Regions from separate parts of the Streptomyces sp. NPDC048392 genome, predicted to be linked through region 1. Evidence: riboswitches for the same ligand, from Rfam matches in the RefSeq annotation. Region 1 holds a riboswitch; each other region holds the start of a gene.
The links. Region 1 has a riboswitch for thiamine pyrophosphate ahead of ACGFYH_RS14060 (thiamine ABC transporter substrate binding subunit). Riboswitches for the same ligand answer to the same signal wherever they lie in the genome.
Positions count from the first base shown of each region.

Region 2: linked by a shared signal. The riboswitch ahead of thiC (phosphomethylpyrimidine synthase ThiC) and the one ahead of ACGFYH_RS14060 (thiamine ABC transporter substrate binding subunit) in region 1 are both predicted to bind thiamine pyrophosphate.
Region 3: linked by a shared signal. The riboswitch ahead of thiO (glycine oxidase ThiO) and the one ahead of ACGFYH_RS14060 (thiamine ABC transporter substrate binding subunit) in region 1 are both predicted to bind thiamine pyrophosphate.

Region 1 covers NZ_JBICYB010000008.1:55,787-60,171, forward strand. Annotated here, with positions in the region: gene ACGFYH_RS14055 (ABC transporter permease) at 1-795, opposite strand, end outside; gene ACGFYH_RS14060 (thiamine ABC transporter substrate binding subunit) at 771-1,859, opposite strand; TPP riboswitch at 1,938-2,044, opposite strand; gene rlmN (23S rRNA (adenine(2503)-C(2))-methyltransferase RlmN) at 2,121-3,227, opposite strand; gene ACGFYH_RS14070 (phosphatidate cytidylyltransferase) at 3,539-4,385, opposite strand, start outside.
Region 2 covers NZ_JBICYB010000011.1:73,267-77,651, reverse strand. Annotated here, with positions in the region: gene ACGFYH_RS17300 (VWA domain-containing protein) at 1-479, opposite strand, end outside; gene thiC (phosphomethylpyrimidine synthase ThiC) at 777-2,609, opposite strand; TPP riboswitch at 2,602-2,791, opposite strand; gene ACGFYH_RS17290 (YibE/F family protein) at 2,863-4,359, shown strand.
Region 3 covers NZ_JBICYB010000001.1:605,955-610,339, forward strand. Annotated here, with positions in the region: gene ACGFYH_RS02620 (thiazole synthase) at 1-314, opposite strand, end outside; gene thiS (sulfur carrier protein ThiS) at 317-517, opposite strand; gene thiO (glycine oxidase ThiO) at 514-1,776, opposite strand; TPP riboswitch at 1,774-1,885, opposite strand; gene ACGFYH_RS02635 (NAD(P)/FAD-dependent oxidoreductase) at 2,310-3,590, shown strand; gene ACGFYH_RS02640 (Rv2175c family DNA-binding protein) at 3,632-3,997, shown strand; gene thiE (thiamine phosphate synthase) at 4,293-4,385, shown strand, end outside.

The DNA.
Region 1 (4,385 bases):
CGTCAGTACGGCGGCCGTGGACAGGTCGAAGACCTGTGAGGTCTGGCGGTAGATCTCCACCTCAAGCGTGGAGAAGGCGGGCCCGCCGAGGATCTGGACGACGCCGAAGGAGGTGAAGGTGAACAGGAACACCATCAGCGCGGCGGCGGCCACGGCGGGCGCGAGCGCGGGCAGCGTGACCTGCCGCCAGGCCCTGAGCCGTGAGGCGCCGAGCATCCGCGCCGCCTCCTCCTGCCGCGGGTCGAGCTGCGACCAGAGGCCGCCGACGGTGCGGACGACGACGGCGTAGTTGAAGAAGACGTGCGCGAGCAGGATGGCCCACACCGTGGTGTCCAGGCGTACGCCCCACAGCTCGTCCAGCAGCCCGCCGCGCCCGACCAACGCGAGGAACGCCGTCCCCACGACGACCGTCGGCAGTACGAACGGCACGGTCACCACGGCCCGCAGGACCTGTTTGCCGGGGAAGTCGAAGCGGGCGAAGACATACGCGCCGGGCAGCGCGATCAGCAGCGTGAGCGCGGTGGAGGCCAGCGCCTGCCAGGTGGTGAACCACAGCACGTGCCGCACGTCGGACTGCGCGAGCACGTCCCCGATCCGGCCGAGCCGCCAGACGCCGTCGGCCTTCAGACCGCGTGCGACGATCGCGGCGACAGGATAGGCGAAGAACACCGCGAAGAACGCGACGGGCCCGGCCATCAGGGCGAGCCGCACCGCACTCCCCCGACGGCTTCCACGCGGGGCCTTCTTCCTGCCCGGCCCGGTCGCTCCGGTCACTTCAGTACGAGCGAGGTCCACGACTTGACCCACTGGTCGCGGTTGTCGGCGATCTTCGCCGGGTCCAGGGTCTCCGGGTCCTGCGCCTGCGGCCCGAACTTCCGGAACGACTCGGGAACCTGCGCGCCCTCCCGCACCGGGTAGACGAACATGTTCAGCGGCATGTCGTCCTGGAAGGTCTTGCTCAGCATGAAGTCGAGGAGCGCCTTGCCGCCCCCGGGGTTCTCGGCGTTGCTGAGCAGGCCCGCGTACTCGACCTGCCGGAAGCAGGTGCCGTCGGCGACGCCCGTCGGCGCGGTGGCCGGCTGCGGGTCGGCGTAGACGACCTCGGCGGGCGGCGAGGAGGCGTAGGAGACGACGAGCGGACGGTCGCCCTTGGCCTTCTTGCCGCCGGACGACCCGGAGAACTCCTCGTTGTACGCCTGCTCCCAGCCGTCGACGACCTTGACCCCGTTCGCCTTGAGCTTCTTCCAGTAGTCCTGCCAGCCGTCGTCCCCGTACCGGGCGGCGGTGCCGAGCAGGAAGCCGAGGCCGGGCGAGGAGCTGCCCGCGTTCTCGGTGACGAGCAGGTCCTTGTACTCGGGCTCGACCAGGTCGTCGAAGGACTTCGGCGGGGTCAGACCGTGCTTGTCGAAGTACGCCTTGTCGTAGTTGACGCAGATGTCGCCGGTGTCGACGGGAGTGACCCGGTGCTTGTCCTGATCGGCCCGGTACCGGGGCAGGACCAGGTCCAGGCCCTTCGCCTCGTACGGCTGGAACAGCCCGTTGTCGAGCGCGCGGGACAGCAGCGTGTTGTCGACGCCGAAGAAGACGTCGCCCTGCGGGTTGTCCTTGGTGAGGATGGCCTTGTTGACGGCCTGCCCGGCGTCGCCGTCCTCCAGGACCTTGACCTTGTAGCCGGAGTTCTTCTCGAAGGCGGCGATGACGTCCTTCGACACGGCCCACGAGTCGTGACTGACGAGGGTCACGGTCCTGGAGTCCCCGGAGCCGTGCCCGGTGTCGTCGGACGACGATCCGCAGGCGGCCAGGGTGCCGACCATACCGAGGCCGACGGCGAGGACACTGACCTTCTTGGTGATGCTCACTGATTCCTCCTGGGTGACCAGGAGAAGACGCGGCCCCGCCCGAAACCCCTGGTGAGGGTCACGGGCAGGGCGCAGCAGCTCGAGTGATGACCGATCTCCCTACCCAGAATGACCTGGGCCAGGTTCGGAGGGTCTGCGGCCGGTTGCCGCACTCTCAGCGCTGTGGCGCTCCCCTGTCGGAATATGAAGATGTACTGACGTATGAAGATATGGCGACTATGACGATGTGCCGACTGTGAAGGTGTACTGCCGCCGGTCAGGTTACCGCTCGCTCGCGGCGAGCTGACCACACGCCCCGTCGATCTCCTGCCCACGGGTGTCCCGGATCGTCACCGGCACACCGTGCGCCGCGATCGCCTCCACGAACGCCTTCTCGTCCTCGGGCCGCGAGGCGGTCCACTTGGAGCCCGGCGTGGGGTTGAGCGGGATGAGGTTGACGTGCACGGGCTTGCCCCTGAGCAGCCGCCCGAGACGGTCGCCGCGCCAGGCCTGGTCGTTGATGTCGCGGATCAGCGCGTACTCGATGGACAGCCGGCGCCCGGACTTCGCCGCGTACTCGAAGCCGGCGTCCAGCACCTCGCGGACCTTCCACCGCGTGTTGACGGGGACGAGGGTGTCGCGCAGCTCGTCGTCCGGCGCGTGCAGCGAGATGGCGAGGCGGCACCTGAAGCCCTCGTCGGCGAAGCGGTGGACCGCGGGGACGAGGCCGACCGTGGAGACGGTGATGCCGCGCTGGGAGAGCCCCAGGCCGTCCGGCTCGGGGTCGGTGAGCCGACGGATGGAGCCGGTGACGCGGTTGTAGTTGGCGAGGGGCTCGCCCATGCCCATGAAGACGATGTTGCTGAGCCGCGCGGGCCCGCCCGGGACCTCGCCGTCCCTGAGCGCCCGCATGCCGTCCACGATCTGGTGCACGATCTCGGCGGTCGACAGGTTCCGGTCAAGGCCGGCCTGGCCGGTGGCGCAGAACGGGCAGTTCATGCCGCAGCCGGCCTGGGAGCTGATGCACATGGTCACCCGGTCCGGGTAGCGCATGAGGACGGACTCGACGAGCGTCCCGTCGAACAGCTTCCACAGCGTCTTGCGCGTGGTCCCCTCGTCGGTCGACAGATGCCGCACGACCCTCATCAGCTCGGGCAGCAGCGCCTCCCTGAGCCCCTGGCGCGAGCCGGCCGGGATGTCCGTCCACTGCTCGGGGTCGTGCGCGTACCGCGCGAAGTAGTGCTGCGAGAGCTGCTTCGCACGAAACGGCTTCTCACCGATCGCGGCGACAGCCTCCTTGCGCTCGGCGGGCGTGAGGTCGGCGAGATGCCGCGGCGGCTTCTTGGCTCCGCGGGGGGCGACGAATGTGAGTTCTCCGGGCTTAGGCATGGCTGTACCAGTGTCGCAGATCCGGACGGGTGGCCCGGAGCGGCTCGGAACAGGCCGGCGACCAGGGCGACGGCCGTGGTGACGTACTGCTTCGTGCGGTGCCGGCGACCGCGGTAGCGGCGTGCCCTGCGTCGGCCCGCCTGGTCGAGCGGTGCCTCGCACCACACGCAGGACAGGTCGCCGTGGTGTCCGCCGTCGTCTCCCCGCCTCGCCTGCGCCATGCCGGAACCGTAGAGGATCACCGGGCAGCGGCATAAGGGAACGGCCTCCGCCCTGTCGAGGCGGAGGCCGTTCACCGGAGCCGTTCCGGGTCACCCGGACCCGACGAAGACCACCAGCAGCAGCCACACCACCGGTGCCGTCGGCAGCAGGGAGTCCAGGCGGTCCATGATGCCGCCGTGGCCCGGCAGGAGGGTGCCCATGTCCTTGATGCCTAGGTCGCGCTTGATCATGGACTCGCCGAGGTCGCCCAGGGTGGCGCTGACGGCGACCGCGAGGCCGAGCAGCAGGCCCTGCCACCAGCTGCCGTCGTCGATCAGGAACTGCATGCACAGCGCGCCCGCCGCCATCGCGAAGCCCACCCCTCCCAGCAGCCCCTCACGGGTCTTGCCGGGGCTGATGCGCGGGGCGAGCTTCGTCCTGCCGAAGCGCCAGCCGACGGCGTAGGCCCCGGTGTCGCTGACGACCGTCAGTATCAGGAAGACCAGGACGCGCCAGGCACCGTCGTCCGCCATCAGCATCATGGCGACGAACGTGGCCAGGAACGGCACGTAGAACGCGGCGAACAGGCCCGCCGTGACGTCCCTGAGATAGCCCTCGGGCGGCTCGGTCATCCGCCACACGAAGATCGCGAGCGCCGTGAGCGCCATGGCGACCCACGCGCCCTCGGCGCCCCGCGCGTAACCGGCGACCACCATCGCCGCGCCGCCGATCGCGAGCGGCACAAGGGGAGCCTTGATGCCCTTGCGCTCCTCCAGCCGCCTGGTCAGCTCCCACAGACCCACCACGACGGCGACCGCGATCACGCCGACGAAGACGGCCTTGACGACGAACAGCGACGCGACGACCACCGCGCCGAGCCCGACACCGACCCCTATCGCGGCACCCAGGTCGCGCCCCGCGCTCTTCTTCTGCGGCGACGGCCGGGACTGCGCCGGC
Region 2 (4,385 bases), on a different contig from region 1:
ACCGCGCGGAACTTCCACTTCCCCTGGCGCCGGTACAACTCGCCGCCGACCAGCGCGGTCTCCGTCCCGGCCGTGATGTCGAACCGGGCCAGTCCGGTGCCGCTCGCGGCGTCCAGCAAGCGCAGTGACAGCCCCGGCACCCGGCCGAAGGTGCCGCCGTCCGCCGAGGCGCACAGGACGATGCGTTCGACGGACGCCTCCACCGCACTCAGGTCCACCTCGACGGCGTCGGTCGTGACACCCGCGCTCGCACCGGGGCCGCCCCGCCTGCCCAGGTGCCGCACCGCGCCGGACGTGTGACGCGGTTGGTTGTAGAAGACGAAGTCACCGTCGTCCCGCACCCGTCCGGCCGAGGTGAGCAGCAGCGCGGAGGTGTCGACCTCGGGTACGCCCGGCCCGCCGGACCACACGAGTTCGACCCGCACCGCGGGGGAGTCGACGGCGACGTTGGCACCCTTGCTCAGGGAGATGGCTGTCATACGTCCAGTCTGCCGAGAGAGACCCCGGACGGGGAGAGGCCGACCCGCCCTCTCCGCTCTCGACCACGCTGCCGATCAGTGCGTTCTCCCGGAAGATCACTCGCTCCGGGAATCGGAGGGATGGTCAGGCGCGGCCACTCCGCGACGTCGCGCACAGCTCGACCAGCAGCGTTCGCAGGGTCCGACGCGACCCTCCGGGGGCCGGACGGATTCCGGCGTCACGTGATCGACAACCCGTTCGGAGTGGCACGGCCCGCGCCTCCTTCCTGAGGTCCGGGCCGTGCCGCCGGGTGAGGGCTACTCCGCCAGTGGCAGGTACACCCGGTTGCCGCTCGCGGCGAACTCCCTCGACTTCTGGAGCATCCCCTCGGCGACCTCCTCGGGAGAGGCCCCCTCGGCCGCCGCACCACCGAACCGCTCCGTGATGCTTTGGCTGATCTTCATCGAGCAGAACTTGGGCCCGCACATGGAGCAGAAGTGGGCCGTCTTGGCGGGCTCGGCCGGCAGTGTCTCGTCGTGGAACTCCCGCGCCGTGTCCGGGTCGAGAGCCAGGGCGAACTGGTCCTCCCACCGGAACTCGAACCGGGCGTCCGACAGTGCGTCGTCCCACTCCTGCGCACCCGGGTGCCCCTTGGCGAGGTCGGCGGCATGGGCGGCGATCTTGTAGGTGATGACGCCGGTCTTGACGTCGTCACGGTTGGGCAGGCCCAGGTGCTCCTTGGGCGTGACGTAGCAGAGCATGGCCGTGCCCCACCAGGCGATCATCGCGGCACCGATACCGGAGGTGATGTGGTCGTACGCCGGCGCGACGTCCGTCGTCAGCGGGCCGAGCGTATAGAACGGGGCTTCATCGCAGATCTCCTGCTGAAGGTCGATGTTCTCCTTGATCTTGTGCATCGGGACATGGCCCGGGCCCTCGATCATGGTCTGTACGTTGCAACGCCTGGCGATCCGGTTGAGTTCCCCGAGGGTGCGCAACTCGGCGAACTGGGCCTCGTCGTTGGCGTCCGCGATCGACCCCGGACGCAGGCCGTCGCCGAGGGAGTACGTGACGTCGTAGGCGGCGAGGATCTCGCAGAGTTCCTCGAAGTTCTCGTACAGGAACGACTCCTTGTGGTGTGCCAGGCACCACGCCGCCATGATCGAGCCACCGCGCGAGACGATGCCGGTCTTGCGGTTCGCGGTCAGCGGTACGTACGCCAGGCGCACGCCCGCGTGGACCGTCATGTAGTCCACACCCTGCTCGGCCTGTTCGATCACGGTGTCCTTGTAGATCTCCCACGTAAGCTCCTCGGCCCGCCCGTCGACCTTTTCCAGGGCCTGGTAGAGCGGCACGGTTCCGATGGGGACGGGGGAGTTGCGCAGGACCCACTCGCGAGTGGTGTGGATGTTGCGGCCGGTGGAGAGGTCCATGACCGTGTCGGCGCCCCACCGGGTCGCCCAGGTCATCTTGTCGACCTCCTCCTCGATGGAGGACGTCACCGCCGAGTTGCCGATGTTGGCGTTGACCTTCACCAGGAACCGCTTGCCGATGATCATCGGTTCGATTTCGGGGTGGTTGACGTTGGCGGGCAGCACGGCGCGTCCGGCCGCGATCTCCTCGCGGACCACTTCGGGCGAAACGTTCTCCCGGAGGGCCACGTACTCCATCTCCGGGGTGATCTCGCCCCGGCGTGCGTACGCGAGCTGCGTCACCGCGCTGCCGTCCCGGCCCCGGCGCGGTTGGCGCGGGCGTCCGGGGAAGACGGCGTCGAGGTTGCGCAGGCCGCCGCGCGGCGAGGTGTGTTTGATCCCGTCGTCCTCGGGGCGGACCGGACGACCCGCGTACTCCTCGGTGTCTCCGCGGGCGATGATCCAGTTCTCCCGGAGCGGCGACAGTCCCCTGCGGACATCGGTGTCGACGAGTGGATCGGTGTACGGGCCCGAGGTGTCGTACAGCGTGACCGACTGCCCGTTGGTGAGGTGCACCTGACGGACCGGCACCCGCAGATCGGAGCGTGAGCCCTCGATGTACGCCTTGTGCCAGCCGGTGGACTTCCCGGCCTCCGCGGCCTCCGCGGCATCCTCCTGGGCGGAGCCCCGCTCGGAGTTCTGCTCGGAGGCAGGCGTGCGTGCGTCCTTGATGGTCATGAGACCTACTCCCTACGCCGGCATTACCCGGTAACAGGTTCGGCGGTCGACGCAGCGGCTTCCGTCCGACGACGCCTCGTGGGATACATCACTCGACTTCGGTGACGTTTCCCGTGAAACATCGCTGGGACGGAGGTCAGCGCCCTCTCAGCCCGGTGCTCCGAGCTCCCGCGTGTACAAAGGTGCCTCCACGCTAGCGCCCATTCGGGCGCGGTGAACAGAGGGCCCCCCTCGTTCTTGCGATGATCGGGCGGTGACCACACCGCAGCATCCCCCGTTTCCGCCGCACGGACCCCGCCGCGGACCGAACGCCGAAGAGGGCGACGGCCGTGCGGCCGGCCACGCCCCCGTCGGCGCTCACGGCGCGAGCTACGGACACGGTGCGGGCGAAGGACACGGTGCGGACGGCGGGCACAACGCCGGCGGCGGGCACGGGCATTCGCACGCACACAGTCACGGGCCGGCGGCTCCTGTCTCCCGTCATCTGCGGAAGGTCATCGCCGCCATTCTGATCCCCTTCGCCGCCGCCGTGCTGGTCGGGCTCGCGGTGCTGTGGCCGGGCGGTGCGCCGCCGCACGAGCGCACCGGGGTCGGCTTCGACCGGCAGACACAGCAGGCCACGGTCACCAAGGTGGTCCAGCTGAGCTGCCAGTCCGTCAACGCGTCGGGCGGCACTCCGACCGGCGACACGTCCACCGCCGAGGGTTCCTCCGCGGTGCGGCAGGCGACCGGCGACTGCAAGCGGGCGACCATCCGCGTCGACACCGGCGAGGGCAAGGGCCGTACGTTCGACGAGATCGTGCAGCCGGACCAGTCACGGCAGTTGCACGAGGGCCAGAAGGTGGTGGTCGCCTACGAGCCCTCCGCGCCCAAGGACCTGCAGTACTCGGTGACCGACATCAACCGTCGGCTCCCCCTGGCCCTGCTCGCCGGCGTCTTCGCGCTTGCCGTCGTGGCCGTCGGACGACTGCGTGGCCTGATGGCGCTGGTCTCGCTGGCCATCAGCTTCCTGCTGCTGAACTTCTTCATCCTGCCGTCGATCCTGCAGGGCTCGAATCCACTGGTCGTGGCGGTGATCGGGTCCAGCGCCATCATGCTGATCGCGTTGTATCTGTGCCACGGACTGTCGGCCCGCACCTCCGTGGCGGTGCTCGGCACCCTGATCTCGCTGCTGCTGATCGGTGTTCTCGGATCGCTGTTCATCGGCTGGGCCGCGCTCACCGGTAACACGGACGACAACACCGGCCTGATCCACGGTCTGTATCCGTCGATCGACATGAGCGGTCTGCTCCTCGCCGGGGTCATCATCGGTTCGCTCGGTGTGCTCGACGACGTGACGGTCACTCAGACGTCGGCGGTCTGGGAACTGCACGAGGCCGACCCGACGATGGGCTGGCGCGGCCTGTACCGCGCGGGCATCCGCATCGGCCGCGACCACATCGCCTCGGTGGTGAACACGCTCGTCCTCGCCTACGCGGGCGCCGCACTGCCCCTGCTGCTGCTGTTCTCGATCGCGCAGAGCGGTGTGGGGACGGTCGCCAACAGCGAGTTGGTCGCGGAGGAGATCGTGCGGACACTGGTCGGCTCGATCGGCCTGGTGGCGTCCGTGCCGGTCACCACGGCCCTCGCCGCCCTGGTCGTATCGGCGGACCGGCCGGCCAACCGGCCGGTCCGGGCCGTGGGGGCGGCACCGGGCGCGGACGCGGCGGCGCCGGCACGTGGCAGGCGGGGCCGTCGCCGTAAGCGCTGACGCGCCCGGTGAAGCGTTACGCCACC
Region 3 (4,385 bases), on a different contig from region 1:
TCGTCGGCGATGACCTCCAGCTTGACCAGGTCCGTGCCGAGTGCCTCGCGTGCGAGCCGCGCGGTGAGCACCGCCTCCCCGGCGGTGAAGCAGCCGGCCGTGTTCGGCAGTACGCGAATGCCGAGCCGGTCGAGGACGGACAGCACGGACCCGTGCACCGAGGTGTTCACCCGCCGCATCGCGACGGTCGTCAGCTCCGTGCCGGAGGCCACCAGGGCGTGCTCCAGCACGTCCAGGCTGGGCGCGCCGCCCGTACCCATGATCAGGCGGGATCCGTACGACGTGCCGCCGAGGACAAGGGAATCGTCGGCCATGGTCAGCCTCCCTGGACGGCGGTGAGCACTTCGACGCGGTCGCCGTCGGCCAGGGCGGTGGCGGGCCACTGTGCGCGCGGGACGACGGTCTCGTTCAGGGCCGCGGCCACTGCGGACGGCGCCGGGGTGAGCGTGCCCACCAGAGCGTCCAGGGCCGTGCCGGGAGCCACCTCGCGCGGCTCGCCGTTGACGGAGATCTTCATGCGGGCTGCTCCGAGAGTTCCGGGAGTGCGGGTGCGGCACCGAAGCGCAGGGGGGTGAAGGGGCGGGCCTCCTCCGGCAGCTCTCCGGTGGTCAGGGCGTGCGCCATGACGTCACCCGTGACGGGGGTGAGCAGGACGCCGTTGCGGTAGTGCCCGGTGGCCAGCAGCAGACCGTCGAGGCCGGTCGGGCCGAGCAGCGGGGCGTTGTCCGGGGAGGCGGGGCGCAGACCCGCGCGGGTCTCCGTCAGGGGCAGCTCCGTGATGCCGGGGACCAGCTCGTGGGCGTCGCGCAGCAGCTCGTAGACACCGCCCGCGGTGACCGTCGTGTCCCAGCCCAGCTCCTCGCTGGTGGCGCCGACGACCAGCTCGCCGCTCTCCCGGGGCACCAGGTAGAGGGGGTTGCCGCGCACCACGGCACGCACCGTCCGGCTCAGCAGCGGCCCGTGCGTCCCCGGCATGGTGAGCCGCAGCACCTGGCCCTTCACGGGCCGCACCGGCGGCAGTACCGCTTCCGGCACGCCCGTGAGCCGCCCGCTCAGGCTGCCCCCGGCCAGCACCACCTGCCCGGCCTCCAGCGCGGTCCCGTCGGCGGTGACGACCCCCGTGACCCGGTCACCGCGCCCCACGGTGAGCCGCTCGGCCCACACCCCATGGAAGACCACGCCCGCGTTCTCACAGGCGGCCACCAGCGCGCGGGCGAGGCGCCGGGGGTCGATCTGGTGGTCGCCGTCCACCCGGAGCCCCCCGCGCACGCCCGGCGCGAGCATCGGCTCCAGACGTCGGCACTCGCGCCCCGAAAGCCACTCCGACTCCAGGCCGGAGCGCTGCTGGAGCGCGTGCAGTTCGCGCAGGTGGGCGCGGTCGTCGGCGTCCAGCGCGACGGCGAGTGTGCCGCAGCGGCGGTAACCGAGGTCGCGCCCGGTCAGGTCGGTCAGCTCGGCCGCGAACTCCGGGTAGCGGCGGGCCGAGGCGAGGTTCAGCGCGAGCAGCGTCTGCTCGCCGTGGTGCAGCTCCGTGACGGCGGCCAGCATCCCGGCCGCCACCTGGGCCGCCCCGCCGCCCGGCTCGGGGTCCGCGAGGGCCGTGACCAGCCCGCGCTGCGCGGCCCGCCAGGCCGTGACCAGCCCGACGATTCCGCCGCCGACGACGAGCACGTCGGGCGTACGGGACGTGTGCGACCGGTGCGGTGCGGCGGTGGACGGGATGTGCGGCGTACACGGCGTGTGTGGCGCGGACGGCGTGTGCGGTGAAGACGACATGGGCGTCCAGCCCCTCCCTTCGCCGGCATGACCCGGATCAGGTTCGTACGGTCGGAGGCCGCCAGCCTCCCTCTCAGCCCGGTGCGTCCGGGCTCCCGCGAGTGCTTTACGTGGGCCACCCTAGCCCGCGGCGCATCGCACGTGTAGGGGAACCTCCGCCCGTGGTGCGTTCACTCGGCGCTCTCGCCCTCGCCCCCGTCGCCGGCCGGGTGGGCACACTCACCCGGTCCACCTGCCACGAACGGGACGGTGCCGTGTGGGCCGAGTACCCCGGCGGTGACGTCGTCCGCGGCCGCCCGGTGGGCACCGGGGAAGGCGACCGCCTCGACTCGCGGTACGTGTGGTCCGGGACCGACGGCAGCACGTCGTCGGGGCACCGCGTGTCCGCGGTCGTCGAGCTGCCGGACGGGCGTGTGCGACTGGACGGGGGCCTGGGTGCGGGAGTCGCAGCCGGGCAGCGGAACGCGCGTTGTGGATCAGCTCACCGCGCACGAGCGCTGACTGACCCTCTGCCAGATGTCTATGGTGATCAGGTGAGCGAGCAGACGCGGGAACGGGGACGGGGACCGGCGGCGGACACGGAGCGCCGTGCGGTCGTGGTGGGCGCCGGGATGGCGGGCGTGCAGACCGCGGTCGCCCTGCGGGAACAGGGCTTCACGGGCGCCGTGACCCTGATCGGTGCGGAACCGCACCCACCGTACGACCGTCCTCCGCTGTCCAAGGCCGTCCTGCTCGGCACCGCCGAGGGGTCCGCCTTCGACGTCGACTTCGAGGCACTCGGCGTCACCCTGCGGCTGGGCTGCGAGGCCCTCGGCGTCCACCCCGGCGCGCACGTCCTGGACACCTCCCAGGGGCCCGTGCCGTACGACGCCCTCGTCCTCGCGACCGGCGCCGAACCGGTCCGGCTGCCCGGTGCCGAGGGCGTGCCCGGCGTACACCTGCTGCGCACCCTGGACGACGCCGAACGGCTGCGCCCGGTGCTCGCCGAACAGCACGACGTCGTGGTCGTCGGGGCGGGCTGGATCGGCGCCGAGTTCGCCACCGCCGCGCGCGAGGCGGGATGCGCGGTGACGGTGGTGGAGGCCGCCGACCGTCCCCTCGCCGGCGTGCTGCCCGCCGAGGTCGCCGCGCCGATGACCGCCTGGTACGCCGACGCGGGCGCCGAACTGCGCACCCACGCGCGCGTGGAACGCGTCGAGCCCGGCGGACCCGGCGAGTCCGGCCGGGTCGTCCTCGACGACGGCACGCGGCTGCCCGCCGGCGCGGTCGTCGTCGGGATCGGCGCCCGTCCGGCCACCGCCTGGCTGGCGGGCTCCGGCATCGCCCTCGGTCCGCACGGCGAGGTCCTGGCCGACGACCGCCTGCGCACCTCCGCACCGGACGTCCACGCGGTCGGCGACTGCGCCTCGTTCCCCTCCGCCCGCTACGGCGAGCGGCTGCTGGTGCACCACTGGGACAACGCCCTCCAGGGTCCGCGCACGGTCGCCGCGGACATCGTCGGCGCACCGGGCGGTGAGGCCCCGGCGGCCTACGACCCGGTGCCGTACTTCTGGTCCGAGCAGTTCGGCCGCTTCGTCCAGTACGCCGGTCATCACACGGCCGCCGACACCACCCTGTGGCGCGGCGGGCCCTCGCTCCCGGCGTGGACGGTCTGCTGGCTGCGCGAGGGCCGCCTGGTCGCTCTGCTGGCGGTGGGCCGCCCCCGTGACCTCGCACAGGGCAGACGGCTGATCCAGGCGGGTACGGCGATGGACCCGGACCTGCTGACCGACCCGGCGAGGCCGCTGAAGGCGGCCACGGCGGCCACGGCGTAGTCCGGTTTCCGACTGTCAGCGCCAGATGGCAGGCTTGAGGCGTGACCGAGATTGACGCAAAGACCGAGGCTCTCGTGCCTGCCTGGCTCACCGTTCCCGACATCGCCGAGATGCTCGGCGTCGAGGTGACCCGCGTACGCCAGCTGATCAAGGAAGGCCAGCTCATCGCCGTACGCCGCGGTGAGAACCGCGCGCTGCACATCCCCGCGGCCTTCATCGACGAGGACAAGGTCGTCAAGGGCCTGGTCGGGACCCTGACGCTGCTGCGGGACGACGGCTTCACGGCCGAGGAGATGCTGGAGTGGCTCTTCACGCCCGACCCGAGCCTGCCCGGCACCCCCGTCCAGGCCCTGAGTGAGAACCGTGGTACGGAGGTGAAGCGCCGCGCCCAGGCGCTCGCCGTCTGACCCGGCCCACCGCCGGCCCGCCACACCTCCCGGCCCGCCACACCTCCCGGCCTGCGCGCCGCGGGCCCACGGGCGCCGGGGACCCGCACGGTCCTCAGCGCTGTCCAGCAGGGTCCGCGGCTCGCAGGCCACGGCCGCGACGTGCTGCCGCCGCCGTACCGTCGGCGGCGGGCCGTCCACGGCCCGTCGCCGACGGCCGGCCGCCGCCGGGGCCGGCCGGGGGCGCGCCGCTGCCCGTATGCCAAGATCGCGCGGCCCGCAGTGGGCCCACGCCACCGAACCGGGGGACCGCCACATGCCCGACACCGCTCCGACCACCGCCCGCGCCCGGCTCGCCGACGCCCGGCTCTACCTGTGCACGGACGCCCGCCGGGACCGGGGCGACCTG